4 regions of the Dactylosporangium sp. NPDC000521 genome follow, and region 3 is predicted to be linked to each of the others. Evidence: riboswitches for the same ligand, from Rfam matches in the RefSeq annotation. Region 3 holds a riboswitch; each other region holds the start of a gene.

Region 1 (6,277 bases), on a different contig from region 3:
CCATTACAGCCTGGATCCGAACCCGCCCCAGCATCCGCAGTACCCGAACACCGTCAACCAGCTCGTCGCGGGCGGTGGTGGCGTCGCCGGGTATCAGGCGGGTTCGACGTTCAAGATGTTCACCATGCTCGCCGCCCTCGACGCGGGCATGCCGTTGAGCACCAGGTACAAGGCACCGAGCCGGCTGGCGACCGTGTGGCCGGCCAGCGGCCCCGGCAGTTGCGGCGGAAAGTGGTGCCCGGGGAACGACTCCCCGAGCTGGATGGACGGGGACCGGACGATGTGGAACGCGTTCGGCCGTTCGGTCAACACGTACTTCGTCTGGCTCGAACAGCAGATCGGCGCGCGCCGCGTGGTCGAGATGGCGCAGCGGCTCGGCATCACGTTCCGCTCCAGCGAGGACGCGGCGATGGCGGCCAAGGCGGACCAGTGGGGGGCGTTCACCCTCGGCGTCGCCTCGACCACACCGCTCGACCTCGCCAACGCCTACGCGGCGATCGCCGCCGGCGGCCTGTACTGCCAGCCGCTGCCGGTACTGTCGATCACCGACACCAACGGCAAACCGGTCGACGCCGCCGAACCGAAGTGCCGGCAGGCGATCACCGCCGACGTGGCGGCTGCCGCGACCGACGCGGCACGGTGCCCGGTCAGCCGGTCGTCGGCCTACAACAAGTGCGACGGCGGCACGGCGGAGAACGTGTCCGGCATCCTGGGCGGCCGCCCGGTCGCGGGCAAGACCGGCAGCTCCGAATACAACTCGACCGAGACGTTCGTCGGCTTCACTCCGCAGATCGCGGCGGCCGGCATCGCGGTGAACGTGGACAACCCCAACGACCACGTGGGCAGCGGCATCTCCGGCTCGGTCAACGCCGCCGTCGCGCAGACCATGGCGACCGTGCTGCGCGGCCAGCCGGTCCAGGGATTTCGGCCACCCAGCGGGGCGCGGGCCCTGGGTCGTTGACCGCGCCCCGCTGACGGCCGCGTCAGGCGGAGTATCCGCGCAGGGCGGTCCAGTGCGCGAGCTTGGCCGTCGTCAGCGTGTAGTACCCGACGCCCAGGGCGTCCGCGGGGTCGGCGATCTTCACCGTCGTGCCGCCGTTGGTGTACCCCACCACCGTGAGGTAGTGGCCGCCCGGGTACGAGTGCGCGCCTCCCTTGTCGTCCACGGTGGAGCCGGCGATGTTGGCGACCACGGCGTAGCCCTTGGTGATCGCGTTGACGATGTCCGCCTGCATCTGGTCGATCTCCGCCTGGGTGGCCGACTGACCGGTGATGAAGTGCGACTTGTAGAAGGAGGTCTTGGTGTACTCGTTGAGCGACCGGGTGGTGTCGTCGGCGGAGTTGGTGCCGTTGACGGTCGTGTGCAGGCTCTGGGCGATCTCGGACTGGGACGGGTACATCTCTCGCGCGGTCAGTGCGATCCGGGTCGCCGCCGGGCCGCAGAAGTAGAAGTTCTCCTGCCAGGCGAACCGGTACGCGAGTTCCTTGGCCGCCGGGACGGCCGGCGTGCTGGGGGCGGGCGTGGCCGGCGCGGCCTGCGTGGTCGGCTTGGTCGGCGCCGCGCCGGTGGCGGCCTTCGACGGGCTGGTCGCGGCGTCGGGCGCCGCCTGCGTCCGCTGCCGATCACGCGCGGCCGGAGCGGCGCCGGACCGGGACGAATCCGCGGCGGTCAGCGACTGTGTGTCGGCCGACGGTGCGGGGGCCGAGGCGTGCACGGCCACGCCGATTGCCCCCGTCACCGCGAGGGCCGCCGCGGCGGCCGCGATCGGCAGCACGCGGAAGCGCGACGGGACGGCGGTCTGGTGCCTGGGTTTGTACAGGTAGCTCACGGGTACCTCGACAGACATGCTGGATGACGGCTGCTGTTGCCGGTGCCGGACGTGATCCGGAGAGGGGGCTTCCACGCCGGCCGCGGGCCGGTGTGGTGAGGGTCGGTGACTACCGGGCCAGGCTGCGGGTCGAGGTGCCGCGACACGGATGATGCCGGGTCAATGGCTGCATGAGTGCTCCTTCCGGTGCCGCCTACCGGGTTAGCTGACGGGTTCGGGCGGGAGGATCGCCCTACCTCGAGGCTCGGCCCCGCGGATTCACCCCGGTGGTGCTTGGTTCCCCGGCTCGCGCGGACGCGACTCAGCGGATCCGCCGCGGTGTCATCCGAGTTGGGTGACGGCAGACCGGGCGAATGCGAGGACCATATCGGGGCCGCGAGAAGCCACCGGATCCGGCACGCTGCTCGGCTACCGGGCGTGACGACGGCATGGCGAACGGACCGGGTGCATGCCGCGGGGGTCACGGGCCGCCCGCCGGTCGGATGCGTCGTGCACTGGCGCACCTCGCCGACCGCGCCCCGGCACCGTGCGGCCCGCCCAGTGTCCGGTCGGCAGGTTCGCACGCCCGGCACGACCCCGGATCCGGGCCGCCTCTAGGCTCGCCGGATGTTTTCGGGCACCGACGATGACCAGCAGCTCAGCGGTGCGCACCCACACGGTCCCCGCCACCTCCGACGGTCCCGCCGTGGGCGGCACGCGGTCCCCTTCCGGCTGCGCGCACCCGTGCCGGCCGGGATCCGCCGGTACGGCGTGGCCGCCGTCGCGGTCGCGGTGATGGGCCTGTCCACGACGCTGTCGTCGTCGGCCGGACCCGTCGCCGTGCCGGCGGACAGCGCGGCGTTCGCCGCCGACGCCGGCAACACCGGACGCTCGGCGGCCGACGGGCCGGCCTCGCGCAGCCGCACCCGGAAAACCGCCGACAGTACGGGCGACGCCACGCCGCCGGCGGCGAAGGCCGCCCCGGCACCGACGAAGGCCGCTCCGGCACCGACGAAGGCCGCCCCGGCACCGGCCGCTACACAACCGGCAGCACCGGCGGCGCCGTCGCCGACCGTGCACGCGCCTGTCGGCGGGCTGACCCAGGCGGAGATGAACAACGCCGTCGCGATCATCGATGTGGCACGGCAGCTGAGCCTGCCGCGTCGCGCGGCCGTCGTGGGGATCGCCACCGCCCTGCAGGAGAGCCACCTGCGGAACCTCGCGAACCCGAACGTGCCGCAGTCGCTGCAGCACCCCAACGAGGGTGTCGGGTACGACTACGACTCGGTCGGCCTCTTCCAGCAGCGGCCGAGCTGGGGTTCGGTCGACCAGCTGATGGATCCGCACGAGTCCGCGCGCAGGTTCTTCGCGGCCCTGGCCCAGATCCAGGGCTGGGAGCAGCAGGCCGTCACGATCGCCGCGCAGATGGTGCAGCGGTCGGCATACCCGGACGCCTATGCGAAATGGGAAGGGCTCGCACAGCAGATCGTGGACGCCGTCATGCGGTAATTCCGCCGCGCTCACCGCAGGTCCCACGCATTATCACTCGTTTACCGGCCCGGCCTCGCCCGGTTGCGCATGACGATGCCCCCATGTCCATGCACAGGCAGAACACATGAGGGGGCCCAGCCGGACCGCGGTGGCGCTGGTCGCGCTCGCGGTGGGAGCGCAACTGGGCCTGTCGGGGTGTCACAGTGGGTCGAAGAAGCCCACGGCGGCGAAGTGGACCGCTCCCCCGCCGGTGGTCGGGCTGGCCGTCAGCCCGGCGGCGGGCGAGTCCGGGGTGGCGGTCAGCACCGAGATCGGCACCAAGGTGAACGACGGGAAGATCACCGAGGTCGTCCTGACCGATGCGGCGGGGCAGCGGGTCGCCGGCGAGTTCCGCGACGACGGCTCCTCCTGGGTGCCCGCCACCGCGCTGCGCTACGGCACGGCCTACACCGCGAAGGTCACCGCCGTCGGCACCGACAACAAGCCCGTGACCCGGGAGACGGCGTTCACCACGGCGGCGAAGCCCACCGGCCCGGTCGTCACGTCCGACCTGATGTTGACCAACGGCGGGACCTACGGCGTCGGCATGCCGATCGTCGTGGAGTTCGGCTCCGACGTTCCGCAGGAGTCGCGCGCCGCCGTGCAGCAGCGTCTCTTCGTGAAGAGCGACCCGCCGCAGGCCGGTGCGTGGCACTGGTTCGGCGGCCGGCAGGTGATGTACCGGCCGGAGCACTACTGGCAGCCGGGCACGAAGATCACCGCACGGAAGGCGCTCAACGGCGTGCGGATCGGCGCCGGCCACGCCGACGAGGACTTCGCGGCAACGGTCACGATCGGCCGGAAGCTGACCATCGACATCGACAACGCGACGAAGCAGATGAATGTCTACCAGAATGACGCGCTCGTGCGGACCATGCCGGTGAGCCTCGGCAAGCCGTCGACGCCGACGTCGAGCGGCGCCACCGTCATCATGTCGCGGGAGGCCTCGACGGTGTTCCGCACCCCGGAGTACACCGTCGCGGTGCAGTACGCCATGCGGCTGACGTGGGGCGGCCAGTACATCCACGCCGCGCCGTGGTCGGTGGGCGACCAGGGTCAACGCAACGTCTCCCACGGCTGCACCAACGTCTCGACCGCGAACGCGAAGTGGCTGTACGAGCAGACGCTCGTCGGCGACCCGGTCATCACGCGCAACACCGGGGTGCCGCTGGACCCGGGCGACGGCTGGACCGCATGGGACCTGTCCTGGGCCGACTACAAGGCCTGACGCGCCGGCCGGGTCCTCAGATCCAGCGAATTCGACAAAGAGTTCGATCCAGAATCCGATCAAGAGTCCGATCAAGAGTTCGATCCAGGAGTTCAACCAGAGAGGAAAGTCCATGGAAGTCGTCCGTGCCCCGAGCCGAGGCCGGCAGGCCCCGCGACAATCCTGTTCCGGCGACGTGTGGGTCGACCGGGGCGTCACCGGCCTGGAGCCGTCCGGCCTGCGCACGTTCCATGCGCAGTTCGGCCCCGGCACGCGGACGGCCTGGCACCGCAGCCCGCACGAACGCATCCTGATCGTCCTGCACGGCGTGGGGCGGGTGCGGCGCCGGGGCGGCCCGATCCACGAGGTGCGCGCCGGGGACACCGTCGTCGTCGCGGCCGGTGAGTGGCACTGGCACGGCGCCTCGCCGCACACGTTCATGGCGGTGGTGTCGGTCCACAAGACCGGACCGGACGACACCGGCACAGAGGACCTCGGCACGGACGGCATCGGCACGGACGGCATCGGCACGGACGGAACGGAGTGGGGCGAGCACGTGACCGACGCCGAGTACCGGCTGCCACCGCTCACCACGATGATCCGCCGGCCGGACGCGGACCGGGTGCCGCAGCGCGAGGCGTGCTGGTAACGGAGCAGGGAAGTACAAGCCGGCGAAGTACCGGCGAGCAGGTCCTGGACACGCCCGGCACACGCGCGTAACACTGTCGACATGATTTCTGCACAAGGCGTGCTGAAAGACGTGTGACACCGTGGACACCCGGCAGATCAGGTACTTCCTCGCCGTGGTGGAGCACGGTGGGTTCGGCAGGGCGGCGACCGCGCTCAACGTCGCCCAGCCGACCATGTCGCAGTCGGTGAAGGCCCTTGAGCGCGACCTCGGCACGGCCCTGTTCCACCGGGCGTCGCACGGGGTGACGCTGTCCGCGGCCGGGCGGGCGTTCCTCGGACCCGCCCGGGCGCTGATCCGGGACGTCGCCGTGGCCGGCGAGGCCGTCGGCGGGCGGCGCGAGCACGACAGCCTGGAGATCGTGGCGTCGGCGCCGCTCGGGGCGCACCCGGGCGCCGCGCTGGTCGGCGGCTTCCTGCGGGCACACCCGGACGTGTCGGTCAGCCTGGACCGCGACACCGACGAGGCGCTGCTGGCCAGGGTCCGCGACGGGGTGAGCGAGCTCGGCCTGGTCCACCTGCCGGCGGCCCGGCTGGGGCTGTGCGAGGTGGGACTCGGCGCGCACGACCTGGTCCTCGTGTTCCCGCCGCCACACACGGCCCGCCCCGCCACCCGCATCCCTTCACCGGCCGCCGGGGACCGCATGCCCGGCGCGGAGGTGGTGCGGCTGGCCGATCTCGCGGGGCTGGAGCTGCTCGGGGTGCCGCGGGGCAGCGCGTCGCGGCTGCTGGTCGAGTCGGCGTTGCGGGCGGCCGGGGTCAGGACCAGGGTCGTGGTCGAGAGCGGCCAGCGGGACCTGATCACCGACCTGGTCATCGCCGGGGCCGGGGCGGCGTTCATGCCTGACGTGGCCGCGCACGCGGCGGTGGCCGGTGGGGCCGTGGTCAGGCGGGTCGCGCCGGCGTTGCGGCTGCCGTACGGGATCGTGCACCGCCCCGGGGAACTGTCCGCGACGGCCCGGGCATTCCTCGACCACGCGCTTCGCGAAGCCGACCACGCGCGACGCGAAGCCGACCACGCGCCACGCGAAGCCGACCACGCGCC
Region 2 (6,277 bases), on a different contig from region 3:
CATGACTGGCCGATGGGTGGTGCGTTACCGGTGATGGTCCCGCGTCCGGGGGTTTCCGGCTGATGGTCACCGTACTGCGCACCGTCGACGACGTCCTCGCATGGGCGGAGCTGCTGGTGGAGCCGCCGCTGCGCACCGCCGTCGGCCGCCTGCCGGAGCCGTCGCGCGAGGTGGCCGAGCTGCAGCTGGGAGGGCTCGACGAGGGTCCGCCCGCCGCTCGTACACGAGCCGCACTGACACTCGTCTGCGCCGGCGCCGTCGGCGGTGATCCGCACGACGCGGTGGCGGGCGCGGTCGCGGTGGAGCTGGTGCACCACTGGTCGGGACTGCAGCGGGACCTGTTCGACGGCGACCTGACCCGCCGGCACCGGCCGACCGCCTGGAGCGTGGTGGGGCCGCACCCGGCGACGCTGGGCGGGCAGGCGATGCTGGCGCTCGCGTTCGACGTGGCGGCGACCGGCGACCCGACCAGGCGGGTGCCGCGCCCGCTGCGCCAGGCCAGCCGCGCCACGCCCGGGACCGCGCCGACCGCGCCGACCGCGCCGTCCGGGGAGCCGGCGCGGCAGGACCGGGCGACCCGGGACAGGTTCACCGACCAGCATGGCACCCCCGACCCGCGCGCCGACGCGCGGCGGCAGTCCGGGGCGGCCTCCGTCGACCGGGCCGGCGTCCGCGTCCTCGGCGACACCGTCCAGCAGCTGCTGCACGGCCAGCACACCGACCTCGGCACGGCCCTGGACGCCGCCCTCCCCGGGCACCGCTCCGGCAACGACCTGCTCCGCGAGTGCATCACCGCGGTCGAGCAGCGCAGCGGCGCCCTCTTCGGCTGCGCGTGCGCCCTCGGCGCCCTCGCCGGCGGCGGCGACCCGGCGCAGGTGGAGCAGCTGCGGCTGTTCGGGGTGCGGCTCGGGCTGGCCGTCCGGTTCGCCGAGGACCTGCAGGGCATCTGGGGTGACCCGGCCGTGACGGGCCGCCCGGCGTTCGCCGACCTGCGCGGCCGCCGGCGCTCGCTGCCGGTCGCCGCCGCTCTCGCCGCGGGCGCCGACGAGCTGACCGGGCTGCTGCACCGCGAGGGCAGCCTCAGCGACGCCGACCTGGAGCGTGCCGCGAAGGTCATCGAACGCTCCGGCGCCCGCTCCTGGTGCGCCCAGCAGGCCGACGACCTCCTCGCGCAGGCGCTGGTCGCCCTCGACCTGGCGATCCCCGAGCCGGCCGCGGTCGCCGAGCTCGTCGGGCTGGCCCGCTGGGCGACCCGACACCCAGCCTAACCAGCACTCCCCCAACAGGAGCGCACCCGCTGGGCGACCCGACACCCAGCCTAACCAGCACTCCCCCAACAGGAGCGCGCCCGCTGGGCGACCCGACACACCGGCCTGACCGGCACTCCCGCGAGGGAAACGCCGGCCAGGCGGGTGCGATGCGCGTCAGGTGAGGGCGGCGACGACCTGCTCCGCGCGGCCGGCGTGCTTCTGGTACGCGCCGGGGAAGGCCGACCGCTGCACCGCCTGCGCGGCGGCGGTGACGCTCATCCGCTGCCAGCCCTCGACGCGGTTGAGCGCGTTGTAGAAGAGCATCGCGGAGTGGGCGGGGTTCATCAGCTCTGCGACGGTGCCCCAGCCCTGGCTGGCCCGCTGCTGGAAGAGCCCGACCGAGTCGTGGTCGGTCGAGGTGCCCTCGTGCGGCAGCCGCAGGGACGCCGGCACGGCGGAGCTGGCGATGTTGTACAGGTCGCTCTCCTGCATCGCGGTCGCGAGCGCCACGACCAGGGCCCGGTCAGGCATGCCCTGCGCCCTGCCCTGCTTGACGATGATCGCGGCGTTGTCCATCTGCCGCTGGTCGAGGCCGGCGACGGGCTTGACGGCGGGCTGCGCCGGTGGAACGGGCGCGGCCGGCACCGCGACGGCCAGGGGCTCCGCCCGCGCATCGGCGGAGGGCGCGGACGACGGTCCGGAAGCGGACAAGGACGACGGTGACGGCCAGGTCCAGGCGGCCGCGACGGTGCCGGACTCGGCGTACGCGGGGCCGGTGAACATCGACGCCGGCGAGTCCGCCGGCAGGGTGCCCAGCAGCGTGGCGGACAGGACGGCGACCGAGACGGTGCCGGCCTTGGCGCCCAGCACGGGCAGCCGGCGATGTCGCGGGTGGAACTGGCGTGGCAACGCCTTCAATACGGGCTTCACTACTGATATGTCCTTCGTGGCAGGCAGAAAATGGCATGCGGAATCGGCACGTCGCCCGGGGACGGCGTGCTGGAAGGGGGGAACCAGTGGTGAGGTGCTACGAGGGCGCGTGGGCGGCCGGCATCGGCGCAGACTCCTTCCGGTGCCGCCTACCGGGTTAGCTGACGGGTTCGGGCGGGAAGTTTCGCCCTACCGCGGCCAGGCCGCGGATACACCCCAGAGGACGCGCATGGGTCCCCGGCTCGCGAAGATCGCGACTCGACGGCGCCCGCCCGGCAGCACCGATCGGTGCAGGTCGACCGGAGCGGACTCAACGACCCTACTGGGCCGTCTCGGGCCGGGCCAACCGCAGCAACGGCATACCACCCGGCGCACCCGAACGATCACCGAACGCTGTCACCCTTCTGGTCACCTCGCCGGCGTGACGACCGCCCTTGACCAGGTACATCGCGCGGTCGGCGGCCCGCAGCGCGGCGCCCGCGTCCTCGACCGTGTCATCGATCACGGCAACACCGACGCTGACCCTGACCCGCATGATGTGCCCCTGGTGCGTGACGGGTGCGCAGACGGCGCGTTCGAGGCGGTCGACCAGCGCGCCGAGGTCACCGACGGCGACGTTGCCCATGAGGACGACGAACTCGTCGCCGCCGAGGCGCGCGACGGTGTCGGTGGGCCGCACCAGCGACTGGAGGCGCCGCGCGACGGCGACGAGGACCGCGTCGCCGGCCTCGTGACCCAGGGTGTCATTGACGATTTTGAAGTCGTCGAGGTCGCAGAAGAGCAGCGCGCTGATCACGTGCTCGGCGCGGGCCCGCCGGATCGCGGCCGCGAGGGGTTCGGCGACGGCCTCGCGGTTCGCCAGGCCGGTCAGCGGGTCGCGTAAGGCCCTGCGGACCAGGTCGGCCTCGGTGGCCTTGCGGCTGGTGATGTCCTGCACCTGCGTGATCGCGAACGCGGGCGACCCGGCGACCACCGACATCGTCGCGGAGATCCAGATCGTCTCGCCGTCGCCGCGGACGCAGCGCACCTCGTAGTCGCGGATCGTGCCGGCGCCGCCGGCGAACACCTCCCTGCTGCGCTCGAAGTCGTCGGGGTGGATGAAGTCGCCGAAGCGCATCGAGACGAGCACGTCCTCATCCCGCCCGAGCAGCTCGCACAGCGCGGGGTTGACCCGCACGAGCCGGGTCATGTCGGCACCCTCCAGGCCGATCATGCACATGCCGGTGCCGGCGCCGTTGAACGCGAGCCGGAACGCGGCCTCGCTCGCCTCCAGGTGCTGCCGCTCCCGGCGCAGCGCCTCGACCAGGTTGGCGTTGTTGATCGCGATGCCGGCCTGCGCGGCGAGCATCTCGAGCAGCTCGCGCTGGAACGCGCCGGGCCGCCTGCCGTCGGCGGGCAGGTCGACGCTGAGCACGCCGACGAGCGAGCCGTCGGGGGCGTGCAGCGGCGCGAACAAGGCGTCGAGGGGGTGCCAGCGCTCCTCCTCCGGGATGTCGTCCGTGCCGTCGGGCGCGGCCGGGATCCAGGACTGGATGCCGTCGTTGTGCCGCTCGTGCGGCCGGAAGCGCAGCTGCCCCCACTCGTCGGCGGCGGCCAGGTGCGCGTCGAACTCCGCCGCGGGGTACCGGACGCCGAGCAGCTCCGCCCGCGCCTCCTCGGACCCGGCGATGGCGACCGCCTCGTACACACCCTCCGGATGCAGGTAGTTGACCACGGCGGCGCCGAACCCGACGCTCTCGACGACGGCGTCGGCGATCCGGTTCAGCGTCTCGACGACGGTGCTGCCGGTGTTGATGCGCCCAGTGATCCGGTAGACCGAACGGATGGCGGCCATCGCCATGTCCCGATCTCGATCCACGGCTCGCCTACCCCGATCCGGCCGACCCTGCATCCCTCACATCGACGCACCGCCTCCGATCCTAAGCAATTGCGGACGCCGTCCGCCGCCGCGCGGACCCGCGTCAGCGCCGCGGCTGACGACGGCGCGGCGACGGCCGGCTTACGGTTCCGGCTCGACATCCCGTCGAGTCACACAAAACCGTCTGAAAGGTCGCTATGCCGCACAAACTCCGCCGTCTCCTCGCCGGGGGCTGCCTGGTCGCCGCCCCGCTGGTGTACGTGGCGGGCCTGCTCACCGACCCCGCGCTACGCGCCGGCGACGCCGCCGACGGCGCGTACGGCCGCCACCCCGGCCAGGTCTCGGTGAGCGCCGCGCTGCTGCACTGGAGCTGGGTCCTGCTCGTGCCCGGCATCATCGGCATGATCCACCTGGTCCGCCGGCGCGCCGTGCTCTTCGGGCACATCGCCGGGCTCGTCGCGCTGCTGGGCGTCGTCAACTTCTCCGCGCTGATGCTCGGCGACTTCTTCTACGCCCGGCTCGAGGCGGACCTCGGCACCGCGGCCGGCGACCGCCTCGCCGACGCCGCCTTCGCCGCCGGCGGGGCACAGTGGGGGTTCCAGGTGCCGGGCTTCCTCGGGCTGCTCGGGGTGCTCCTGCTGGGGTTGGCGCTCGCGTACGACCGGCGCGTCCCCTGGTGGGCACCGCCGGCGATGGTGGCCGGGATGCTGACCGGCCCCATCTACCCGATCGGCATGATCGCCGGCAGCCTGCTCTACATCGCGGGCGCGGGCGTGATCGGCGTGCGGATGCTGCGGATGACCGACGCCGAGTGGGCTCAGGAGCCGGTGGCGGGCGGGACCGCCGCGGCGCCGCCGAGCGGGAACGTGGCCGCGACGGTGTAGCCGCCGCCGGGCCGGGGTCCAGCGTGGAGGGTGCCGCCGTGCAGGGCGGCCCGCTCCCGCATCCCGGCGAGCCCGTGCCCCGTGCCGGCGACCGTGGCCGACCCGTCGTCGCTGACCTCGACGGTCAGCGCGGGCGGCGGGAAGCCGATCGTCACCTCCACCGTCGCGGCCCGGGCGTGCTTGAGCGTGTTGGTCAGCGCCTCCTGGACCACGCGGTACGCGGCCAGCCCGAGCGCCGGCGGCACCGGGCACGGCGTGCCGGTCGTGCCGATCCTGACGTCGAGGCCGGCGGCGCGCAACGGCACGGCGAGCCGGTCGAGCTGGTCGAGGCCGACCGGCGCCCGCCCGTCACGCAGGACGCCGAGCAGCATCCGCAGCTCCTCGACCGTCTCGCGGCCGGCCCGCTCGACGCTGTGCAGCAGGTCGCGTTCCCGTTCGCGGGCGGGGTCGCCGGCCAGCAGCATCCGCACCCCGCCGGCCTGCAGCGTCATCAGGCTGACGTGGTGCGAGATGACGTCGTGCAGCTCCCGCGCGATGCGGGTGCGCTCCTGCGCGGCGGCGACCGCGGCCCGCTCAGCCATCCGGATCGTCCGGTCCGTCTGGCGCCGCAGCAGGACGCCGCTGCCGTACGCGACGCCCATGAAGATCGCACTGATCAGCCCCTCCGCGACGTCCTGCCCCGGCAGCGTCTGCAGCAGGGCGTAGGCGGCGAGGACGGTGGCGGCGCCGGCGGCCCGGGCCCGCCGCCCTGACGCCGCGCTGCCGACGGTGTGCACGAGGATGAGGTTGGAGTAGAACTGCCAGGCGGTGAGCGGGTAGTCGTCGTCCAGCACCGCGAACCGGAACAGGGCCGACAGCGCCGTCAGCGCGGCGAGGGCCGCGACCGGGAACCGGCGGCGCGGCAGCAGGATCACGCCGGCGAGCACCGCCCCGGCGGCGACGAGCCCGGGCCGGTGCACCTGTCCCGGACCGGCGCCGGCCCGCCCGTACGCCTCGACGACACCGGCCCCGGCGACCGCGAGCGCCAGCACGACGTCGAGCCAGGCCGGCCGCGACGGCCGGGGAACGGCGGTCATCCGCCCGGCCGGACGAGGCCCGCCTCATAGCCGTACACCACGGCCTGGACCCGGTCGCGCAGCCCGAGCTTGGTGAAGATCCGGCCGACGTGGGTGCGGACCGTCGCCTCCCCCATCAGCAGCCGCGCACCGATCTCGGCGTTGGACAGCCCGCGGACGAGCTGCTCGAGGACCTCCCGCTCCCGCCCGGTCAGCGTGTCCAGCGCGGGCGGCGCGACGGGCTCGGGGCGGGCGGCGAACGACGCGATCACCCGGGTGGTCACCGCCGGGTCGATGAGC
Region 3 (3,641 bases):
GTCGCGCCAGAGGGTCTTGGTGGAGGTGAGGGGGGAGTCGCGCTGGACGATCATCGCTACCTCGATGGTGAGGGCGTAGAGCTTCCAGTCCACGCGTTGCGCGGCTCGCATCTGGAGGGCCAGGGAGGCCACGACCAGGGGATCCATGACGGGCGCGGCGCGGCCGGAGAGGTACGCCTCGTCGGAGGTGTCCTCGGCGGGGAAGCTGTGCAGCGCGTAGCGGCCGTCGCGGTCGAGGTCGTGGCGCTTCGGGGAGGGGAGGATGAAGCAGTAGAGGCCTTCGTCGGTGATGACGGGCATCACGGGGTGGACGCGGGGGCCTCCGTCGGGGCGGATGGTGGCCAGGTAGCCCATGCCGGGGCCGTACTGGCAGATCAGAGTGCGGATGGCCGTCGCCAGCAGGGGCTCGGCCGTGGAGAATTCTGCCCACGTCGCCATGCCCTCAATTTACTCGTACACGTGTACGAAAAGTGTGTGATTCCACGAATGAAGGACAATGACCCGGTGGGTGACGCGAGCGGCGAGCTGATCGACCTGCTGAGAAGCTTCAACCTCGAGGCCGATCGGTTCCTGGAGGTGTTCACCCGGCAGCACGGGCTGCACCGCACGGACATGAACGCCGTGGCGTACATCTGGCGGGCGGCGGAGCAGCAACAGCCGCTGACGCCCGGGGAGCTGGCCAGGACGCTGCGGCTGAGCCCGGCGGCCACGACCGCGCTGCTGGACCGGTTGGCGAAAGCCGGGCACATCGAGCGGCGGCACGACACGGAGGACCGGCGTCGCGTACACCTCGTGATGCAGCCACCGGCGAAGGCCTTGGCCCAGGCGTTCTTCGCGCCGCTGGGGCGGCACATCCGGGAGGCGCTCGCGGAGTTCGACGAGCAGGACCTGGAAGTCACGAAGAGGGTCATCGAGGCCGTACGAGGGGCCACCTCGAGCGCCGCAGACGAAACCACATAGGGTCAGGACGTGCTGCTCTCCGACCGTGACCTGACCAAAGAGCTCGCCGACGGCCAGTTGCGGCTCGAGCCGTTCGACAAGGACCTGGTCCAGCCGTCGAGTATCGACGTGCGGCTCGACCGGTGGTTCAGGGTGTTCAACAATCACCTGTACACCCACATCGACCCGGCGATCCAGCAGGACGATCTCACCGCGATGGTGGAGGTCGACGACGGGCAGCCGTTCGTGCTGCACCCCGGGGAGTTCGTGCTCGCCTCGACGCTGGAGGTGATCAGCCTCGGCGATCAGCTCGCGGGCCGGCTGGAGGGCAAGTCGAGCCTGGGGCGGCTCGGGCTGCTGACGCACTCGACCGCGGGGTTCATCGACCCGGGGTTCTCCGGGCACGTGACGCTCGAGCTGTCCAACGTGGCCAATCTGCCGATCATGCTCTGGCCGGGGATGAAGATCGGGCAGCTGTGCATCTTCCGGCTGTCCTCGCCGTCGGAGCATCCCTACGGGTCCGCGGTGTACGGCTCCCGGTATCAGGGCCAGCGCGGCCCGACGGCGAGCCGCTCCCACCAGAACTGGCGGACCTGGCCGACGACGTAAGGGCCGGCGGCCAGGTCCCGAAGCTCTAAGCCACTCTGCCGTACCCGGAGATCGGTGCCGTGTCGATCTTCTTCATGCGGACCACGTCGCCGGTGGTCGGGGCGTGGACCATCCAGCCGCCGCCGACGTACATCCCCATGTGGTGCATGTCGCTGTAGAAGAAGACCAGGTCGCCGGCCTTCAGGTCGGCGCGGGTGACGCGCTTGGTGTCCGAGTACTGCCACTTGGTGTAGTGCCGCAGCGTGTGGCCGGCCTGCTTCCAGGCGTAGAGCGTGAGGCCTGAGCAGTCGAAGGTGTTGGGGCCCTCGGCCGCCCACACGTACTTCTTGCCGATCTGCTGGCAGGCGACCTGCGCGGCCTTCGCGGCGTCGCCGCCGGAGTACTCAACGGGGCAGGCGACGGGGCGCAGCTCGCCGGTCGCGCCGCTGGAGCCATACGCCTTGGTGCGCATGTCGTTGAGCGTCTTGATCTCGGCGTTGATCGTGGTCTCTTTCGTCGCCATCTCCGCCTCGGCGGCCTTCTGCTTGGCGATCAGGTCATCGAGCGGCTTCTTCTGGTCGTCGAGGACCTTTTTGCTGTCCAGAACGTCCTTGATGCCCTCGGCCTCGTCCTTGGCCAGCATGTTCAGCATGACGAGCTGCTGGGCGAACGTGTCGGGCGAGCCGGTCGTCATCAGCGCGTTGAAGCTGGAGATCCGCCCGGTCTTGTACTGCATGACCGAGAACGCACTCACCCGCAGCAGCGCGGCGTCGACCTGCGCCTGTAGCGGGTCGATCTGGCTCTTCAGCTGCGCCTGCTTCGTCAGGTTGGCCTTCAGCTCGCCCTTGAGCTGGTTGTGCTGCTCGATGATGGGCTCGACTTCATTCCACTTCTTGTCGATCTGCGCTTCGAGCTCGGCGGGCGTCGGGTCCGCGTGAGCGAGGCCGGTGATCCCGACGGCGAGTGAGAGACCGCCGAGCGTGGCAACGAGGAGCCGAACCAGACGGTTGGGCCGCATCGAGGGGTTACTCCTTCTTCCAGCCGCCTACCGGGTTAGCTGACGGGTTCGGACGGGAAGGTCGTCCTACCGCAGATCGCGGATTCACCCCGATGACGCAGTGGGTCCCCGGTTCAAAAATCGACTCGGCGGTGCCGTCTGGCGCACCCGTGGTGGGTGCGGACATCCATCCGGCCGGAATTTACGGTATGGCGAGTGACCCAGAGGGGCAAGCCAGTGTCCGAATTAACCGAAAAGTCAGGGCGCCCGAGTGATGAACACGTCATCAATTGCACCGGCGAACTGGTCGTTGTTCGCACTGGTTCCCTTACCGCCAATACAGAGCGGATCCGTGTTCACGATGGACAGTGACGGAGGAATGGCCGACCGGCCCCTGGTCTTGCCGTCCACGGCCACCGTGAGCAGGGCGTCACTGCGTGCGCACTCGATCCGGTGCCACCGGCCGTCAGCCACGCTCAGCGATGCGAGGGCTACGTAAATGGTAGGTTCGCCCACGCCGACAATCACACAACTGGGGCGCCCTTCCGCACCGTCCACCTGCAACTTGAACTGACTGTCACCGACCGAGAACCCTTTTTGCAGAACATTGGCGCCTTTAGAAGTCTCATTGGGCGCGAGGAGCACACTCGCACCATACGAGAACTCCTCCCGGCCCGGATTGAGGAATTCCGCGGGGCCGCTCTGCAAGATGGCGCGTGCGCAACTCTCCGCACCGTAGTGCTCACACGGCTGGGGAAATCGCACCGCGAGTCCGCCGGCGTGCGGCACGGCCGACAGCTGGCCGCCGGCCCTGCGGATCCGCAGCGGGAGCCGGCCCGCGCTGTCCAGCACCGGCCCCGTGATCCCGCTGTCGAAGGTGTACCGGAGGACGTCGGCCGAGGGTGCGGCGGCGACGAACGAGGGCGCGGCCGGGGAGGAAGGGGCACCGGAAACCGTGGCGTGGCGGGGTGAGGGCCGAGCCGAAGCCACGGATTCTTCAGGTTGCCGCGAGGGGGAAGCGCAGCCGGCGACAGGCACGAGCGCAGCCAGGAGGAGGAGCCACGTACGCATAACCGGACATTATGCCGAAATCCGGAAGGTGAATTCCCGGTAAAAC
Region 4 (6,277 bases), on a different contig from region 3:
AGCGTGGTTCCGCGTTGGCCTTGGCCGGCACCATGGCTGCCTGATGACGGCCGACTGTCGGGCAACTCACCGGGGTCGATGTTCCGGCATGGTCGCCACGGACTGGCCCGGTTGGGTGGTCACCGACGGCCCTGCAGAGCACCACGGCCGGGGCAGGAGGCCAGGGGCCGCCGCGTATGCCCGCCAGGCGGCGCCGAATTGGTCGGCGACCTCACGTTCCTCCGCCCGCACCAGCCGGGTGTGGACGAAGACCAGGATCGGGAACATGACCAGCGTCGGGATGGTCGGCCACTGCAGCAGGAACCCGTCGTACTGCGGGCGGCGCACCCGCGCGTACGGTCCCGTCGTGGCCAGCCGGCCGGTGCGGCCGGCCTCGTGCAGCACCCTCCAGGCGGCGGCGATCAGCCAGTCCTGGCCGGCGCGCGGATGGAAGAAGCTGGCCGCGAACACCGCAAACACCGCGGTGTTGAGGAGGGCCAGCGGCCACAGCCCGTAGGCGGCGCCGCTGTCCAGGTCAGACTCCGGGCCCGTGGGTGTGAACGGCGCCGCTCAGGACCTGCAGCCGACGGGTGTACTCGTCCTCGTCGATCTCACCGCGGGCGAACCGGTCGGCCAGCACCTGCTGCGGTGTGGATTGGTGGCCGCTCGACGCATCGACCTGGCCGCCGCGACCCGCGTTGCGAACGAGCAACACGATGCCGGCGATCACCAGACCCCAGAACAGCAGGTTGCTCACGGTCATGAGGACGATGCCCCAGCCGCCCATGCCGTTGCCCCAGTACATCATCGTGATCTCCTCCGTCCAGCGGCCGGACTACTGCCGGCTGGCCGTGGGCGTCTGGTCGTGGTCCTCGACGGCCGAGCCGCCGTGTTCACCGGTTTGGCCCTGCCCGCCGCGGCCATCGTGCATGCCGCCCATCATCAACAGCATCATCATCGGACAGGCCAGCGCGAGCACCGCGAACAGCAGGACGTGCGCCGGCACACCGAATGCGACGGCCCCGACGATTCCGATCGCCGCCGCGATCGCGTACAGACCCCAGGGTTGGCGTTTCATGACGCCCCTTCATGCCGCTTTACCTCCATCGTGCTCGGAGCTATCCGGCGGGGGCATGGGCAAACGTCCCGTCATCTGGGCCTTAGGTCACGAGTCCGGGCCGGACGAGGTCTTACGCGCTGCAGCTCGGCTGCCGAGGCGGTCCGCGGCCATAGCGATCATCAACAGGTCGGAGAGGATCTCGACCCGTGGCCGGTTCGGTGCTACGCCGCGATGCTCCGGTCCGGGCGGGGCGCCGCGTCCCGTACGCCGAGTCTGGTCAGGAATGCAGTTGGCCGGCCATCTGCTGCATCGCCACGATCTCGGCCTGCTGCGTCTTCACGATGCGGCCGGCGAGAGCCTTGGCGTCCGGGTTGGTCCCATGGGCCAGCTCCGCCTGGGCCATCATGACCGCTTCCTGGTGGTGAGCGATCATCATCTGGAGGAACAGCTTGTCGAAGTCTGTGCCGGTCGCCGCCTTCAGCTTTGCCATATCCGCGCTGGACATCATGCCCGGCATCGTCGGCATCCCGCTGGGCATCATTCCGCTCGGCATCTTCCCGCTGGGCATCATGCCATTTGACGCTTTTCCACTTGGCATCATGCCGCTCGGCATGCAATGCATCCCAGGACAGCTTGGCATCGTGGTCGGCTGGCCCCAGGCAACCAGCCAGCCCTTCATCGTTGCGATCTCCGCCTTCTGCTCGGTACTGATCTTGGCGGCGAGTTGTTTGACGTCCGGGTCGGTCGCTTTCGTCTCGGCGAGGGCGGCCATCTCCACGGCCTGCTCGTGGTGCGGGATCATTATCTGGGCGAACATCGCGTCGACGTTGTTGAAGGTCGGGTTGACACTGACGCTGACGCTGCCCTTGTTCGGTGCCGTAGGACCACCGCCGCCGCTTGCGGTGTCACTGCAAGCGATGAGCGTGACGGCGGCAGTGAGGGCGGCGCCCACCAGCACGGCGCTGACTCGGGTGTAGTGCCTCATGGCGCACAACTCTCTCGACTCGGTGTGGTGAGCTGCCTCGCCCCGACCGGCTTCCCCGAGAACGCGGTCATTCCGAACGCGGGCGTCATCGCCCGGACGGCGTGACCTCGGAGCTGCCGTCCGGTCCACAGCCGGATTCGGCGCTGTCCCACACGCCCGGACATCCACGGCATGCTTCCCGAACCAGATGGCGTTATGCGAGCTCAACACCACGGAACAGGAACTCACCCGGGCACGCGCCGACGGCGTGCCTGATCCATCGCCGCCGCAGTGTGGGTCGACGGTCTGAGCGTGCCAATCGCCGCCGCGCCTGGCAGCGAGCGGGAGCCAGTACGTCGTGGACGCGAGCACCACCAGCGGTCCTCGTCTAGTTCGCGAGTCCACATCTGGGCCATGCGGTGCATCCCACCCCGGCGGCCCGGGTGTCGGCACGGGGCAGACGGGTCACTACGTCTCACCGGCTGCAGGCAACGCCGCGGGGCATCTTAAGCGCTGCTCCTATCCATCGTGTCCATCGTGCGAGATCACGGGGTGGCCCGGAACTGGGCGGTGTCAAGGGCGGCCTGCAGCGACGTGCGGTAGCTCTCGCTGGTCTGGGTTGCGCCGGACACCGAGTCGATGCGGGCGCTCTGCGACGTCAGGGCCTGTGCGCGCAGGCGAGGAACCGCGATCGCCGTGAGTTCGCGGGAGAATCCGCCGGGGGCTTGCAGGACGGTGACGTCGGTGATGGTGGCGTTGTCGATGCGGACCTGGACCTGGACCGGTCCCCAGATGGTGCCGACGGCCGGGCCGTTGACGACGAGGACGGCGCCGGACCGGGTCACGGTGCCGGGGCTGGGCGCTGGCGGGGCCGCGGTGGCGTCCGGGCCCTGCGGCGGGGTACCGGGGTCCGTGGTCGCGTCGGCGTGCTGCGGTGCCGGTGGTGCCGCAGTTCCCGGTGTGTCGGTGCCTGGTGCCGCGGCTGCGGGCGCCGGGCGGACCGGCCCCATGGTCGAGGTCCGGTAGGTGAACACCAGGACGACCGTCGCGGCCGTGCCGGCCAGCCAAAGCGTGATTCTGTGCACGCGGAACGTCTCCTTCGAGCCGAGCTACCAGGCGAAGTTTTCGAGGTGGATGCGGCCGGCGCGCACGCCCGCCTGCCGGGCGGCGCGGACCACCGCCTGCATCCACGCGTCGGGACCGCAGACGAACACGTCGTGATACCGGACGCCGGGAACCAGCTCGTCCAAGGTGGATGCGCTGGACCATCCGGCCGGCAGCCACGATCCGTCCTCGGCGCGGGCGCCCACCAGGTACCGCACGTCCACGCCGCGGGTGGCGGCGAGATCGTCGAGCTCGTCGCGGAACAGAACCTCTGGTTCGCTCCTGGCGCGGTAGAGCAGCGTCGCCTCGCCCGCGGCGTACGGCAGCTCTTCCAGCAGCGCTCGCAGCGGGGTGACGCCCACGCCGGCGGCGACCATCGTGACACGACGGGCGGTGCGCCGCTCGGCGGTGAGCCGGCCGTACGGGCCCTCGATGACCGCCCTCGTGCCGGGCTGCAGCGCGGCCACGGCACGGCCGCCGTCGCCGTGCGCCTTCACTGTGATGCGCAGCCGGTCCCGGCCCGGTTGCGCGGACAGCGAGTACGGATGGGCGCGGCTCCAGCCCGGGCCGGACAGGAACCGCCATTGGAAGAACTGTCCGGCACGGACCGGCAGCTGCTGCAGGCGCCGCCCGCGCAGATGGATCGAGTACACCCCGGGCGCCTCGGCCACGACGTGGTCGACCTCGATACGGTGCCGCAGTGTGCGCCAGGCGGGCAGCCCGAGCCGGCAGACGAGCACCGTGCCGGCGCAAGCTCCGTAGGCGCTCCACCAGTACAGCCGGGCCGACGGCGCGGTGAGGAAGTCCGCGCCGGTCCACAACTGGTGTGGCAGGGCCAGGCCGACGCCGAGGTAGGCGTACAGGTGCAGCAGGTGCCACGACTCGTAGCGCAGCCGGCGCCGCGCTGCCCGGATCGAGGTGACGGTGACCAGGACCAGCGCCGCGGTACCGACGACCGCCAGCAGCATCCCCGGGTAGTCGGCGACCAGCTCCCAAGCCTGGCGCACCAGGGACAGGTGGAGGGTTCGCGCGTAGCCGACGGTGATCAGCACGAGGTGGGCGAGCATCAGGTTGAACGAGGTGAACCCGATCCACCGGTGCCAGCGGGCCAGCCGGTCCTGGCCGTAGGTGCGTTCCAGGACCGGCACCCTGGCCATCAGCAGCACCTGGATGAGCAGCAGGTCGGCCGAGACCAGTCCGGTCAGCCGGCCGATGGACGTAGCGCCGCCGGCCAGCGAGCCGAGGCCGTGCAGACCGCCACCGGACACCCACAGCGTGACCACGAACAGGACGCTGGACACCAGGACTGAGCCCACGACAGCCGGCCACCACGACGCCGGCTTGCCACCGTCAGTTGATCGGCGATGCCGGGAATCAATACGAGTAGCCACGCGAGGAGATCCAGTCGGCCAGCTTGGGGGTGCTCAGCCAGTAGGTGCCGTCCCCGCTCGGGTTGGCCGGGTCGGCGATCTTCACCGTGCCGCCGCCGTCACGGTATCCGACGACCGTCAGGTAGTGACCGCCTTCGTAGGCGTGCACGGCACCGGCGGTGTCGGTCACGTGTCCGGCGATGTTCGCCACGATCGCCCGTCCGCCGCCGACCGTGGTCAGCACGTCGGTCCGGAGCTGCGCGGCCTGCGCGGGCGTTGCCGGGTAGACCGGGATCTCTCTGGTCTGGTATAGCGTGCGGCCGTGTCCGAGCACCTGGTTGAGTACGCGGGTGGTGTCGAAGGCCGAGTTCGTCCCGCTGGTGGTGGTGCCCAGCATGGCCGCGGCCTCGTCCTGACTGACGCCGTGGCCGGCCGCCGTGAGCGCGATCCGGGTGGCCGCCGGCCCGCAGTAGTAGTAGTTCGGCTGCAGCTGGAACTGGTACTTGAGGAGCATCGTCGTCGGCGCGGACGGCGGCGCGGCCGCGACGGCCTTCGGTGGTTGCGCGCCCGCCGCCGCGGTGCGCTCAGCCGGAGGATCGCCGAGCTGACTGAGCACGATGCCTGCCACGGCCGCCGCGGCGAGCAGCACGCACATGGTCACCGCCATCCGCGGCCGGCGGGTACCCCCGGCGCGGTGGGACTGCGGCTGTACGGATTCAGGGTTCACAATGAGTCTCCAACAGCCCGGAGCAGGGCGATCGATACGTGTATGACGTGCGACGACATGCGATGAACAGACATCGGGCAGCGAGCGGTGGTGTGCGCGGCGCACGCTCCAGCTCGCCACTCGGCAGCCGGACGGGTGGCGCACGGGGCATGGGCTTGCAGCACCCTGCCGCGCCGGAACGTGGTCTCACTAGCCGCTGCAACCGGAGCGGCCGGCATCTACGCGATTGTGACCATCCGCAGCGTGACAGCAGGCGGCACTAGCGAACTGTTGACGCCCCTCGGTGCTCGGACGGGCGGGCATGCACCCTGCGAGGACCTCGGCGATGGGGGTAGCGGCTGTGCACAGACAACTCTCCTTACGCGTCCGCCTACCGGGTCAGCTGACGGATTCGGGCGCGAAGGTCGCCCTACCACAGGCCGTCGGCCCACGGATCCACCCCAGACGTGCGGGGAGTCCCCGGCTCGTGCATGCACGACTCAGCGCGCCTGCCCCAGCGTCACCTGCCGTGAGCATGAACCGGACCAAGCGACCCATGACGTTACGCAAGGGGCACTGCCCTGCCAAGGCCCGCTAGCTGGAAGAAGCCGCACATCATCACCGCTCAGACCGACTACTCAATACGTTGACAGCATCAGGGCATGGGTCAGCTCTAGGGCTCATGCAGGTTATATGCGGTCACATCGATTGATCGCTGCCTCCTACCGCCAATAGGAGATAACTCACCCTCGGTGACGCCTCACCGGCGCTATCTGGACCTGCCGACGAACCTCGTTGCCCAACACGTCGAGGTTCTGCAGGATGCCGGCCTGCTCGTGCAGACCCTCTCCGAAGGCGCCCGCCGCCGCACCTCCCTGCGCCTCGAACCCGACACACTCGACTCCCTCGCACCGCCGCCTTACGCGACGTGCCACGGCTCGGGCGAGGGCGTCGCTGTGCGGGTCGATGTCGGCGGCGGCGTCCAGCAGCGCGGCCGCCTCGGCCGGTTGGGTGATCGCGACAAGGGCGGCGAGGCGTTGCCGGGCGGTGATTCCCTGCTGGCGGCATCGTTCGCGGGGCGCTTCGAGCCACGG

The links. A riboswitch is a leader RNA that binds a small molecule or an ion and turns the genes downstream of it on or off. The one in region 3 is predicted to bind cyclic di-AMP.
Region 1: it holds a riboswitch for cyclic di-AMP, as region 3 does, so the genes downstream of both, ACFY3L_RS14040 (C39 family peptidase) here and ACFY3L_RS32345 (NlpC/P60 family protein) in region 3, are expected to answer to the same signal.
Region 2: it holds a riboswitch for cyclic di-AMP, as region 3 does, so the genes downstream of both, ACFY3L_RS35585 (hypothetical protein) here and ACFY3L_RS32345 (NlpC/P60 family protein) in region 3, are expected to answer to the same signal.
Region 4: it holds a riboswitch for cyclic di-AMP, as region 3 does, so the genes downstream of both, ACFY3L_RS44440 (C39 family peptidase) here and ACFY3L_RS32345 (NlpC/P60 family protein) in region 3, are expected to answer to the same signal.

What each region holds. Positions count from the first base shown of each region.
Region 1 is NZ_JBIAYW010000003.1:839,226-845,502, reverse strand. It holds gene ACFY3L_RS14045 (transglycosylase domain-containing protein) at 1-961, shown strand, start outside; gene ACFY3L_RS14040 (C39 family peptidase) at 984-1,829, opposite strand; cyclic di-AMP (ydaO/yuaA leader) riboswitch at 2,005-2,146, opposite strand; gene ACFY3L_RS14035 (hypothetical protein) at 2,436-3,317, shown strand; gene ACFY3L_RS14030 (Ig-like domain-containing protein) at 3,424-4,566, shown strand; gene ACFY3L_RS14025 (cupin domain-containing protein) at 4,679-5,194, shown strand; gene ACFY3L_RS14020 (LysR family transcriptional regulator) at 5,316-6,277, shown strand, end outside.
Region 2 is NZ_JBIAYW010000013.1:76,525-82,801, forward strand. It holds gene ACFY3L_RS35580 (polyprenyl synthetase family protein) at 63-1,268, shown strand; gene ACFY3L_RS35585 (hypothetical protein) at 1,425-2,180, opposite strand; cyclic di-AMP (ydaO/yuaA leader) riboswitch at 2,312-2,454, opposite strand; gene ACFY3L_RS35590 (diguanylate cyclase domain-containing protein) at 2,500-4,014, opposite strand; gene ACFY3L_RS35595 (hypothetical protein) at 4,236-4,922, shown strand; gene ACFY3L_RS35600 (sensor histidine kinase) at 4,856-5,998, opposite strand; gene ACFY3L_RS35605 (response regulator) at 5,995-6,277, opposite strand, start outside.
Region 3 is NZ_JBIAYW010000010.1:461,718-465,358, reverse strand. It holds gene ACFY3L_RS32360 (pyridoxamine 5'-phosphate oxidase) at 1-438, opposite strand, end outside; gene ACFY3L_RS32355 (MarR family winged helix-turn-helix transcriptional regulator) at 487-960, shown strand; gene dcd (dCTP deaminase) at 970-1,548, shown strand; gene ACFY3L_RS32345 (NlpC/P60 family protein) at 1,574-2,545, opposite strand; cyclic di-AMP (ydaO/yuaA leader) riboswitch at 2,554-2,686, opposite strand; gene ACFY3L_RS32340 (LamG-like jellyroll fold domain-containing protein) at 2,783-3,595, opposite strand.
Region 4 is NZ_JBIAYW010000022.1:141,460-147,736, forward strand. It holds gene ACFY3L_RS44410 (methyltransferase family protein) at 67-459, opposite strand; gene ACFY3L_RS44415 (SHOCT domain-containing protein) at 515-787, opposite strand; gene ACFY3L_RS44420 (hypothetical protein) at 815-1,057, opposite strand; gene ACFY3L_RS44425 (DUF305 domain-containing protein) at 1,317-2,024, opposite strand; gene ACFY3L_RS44430 (FMN-binding protein) at 2,549-3,088, opposite strand; gene ACFY3L_RS44435 (ferric reductase-like transmembrane domain-containing protein) at 3,113-4,423, opposite strand; gene ACFY3L_RS44440 (C39 family peptidase) at 4,482-5,144, opposite strand; cyclic di-AMP (ydaO/yuaA leader) riboswitch at 5,557-5,699, opposite strand; partial or broken gene ACFY3L_RS44445 (hypothetical protein) at 5,936-6,277, shown strand, end outside.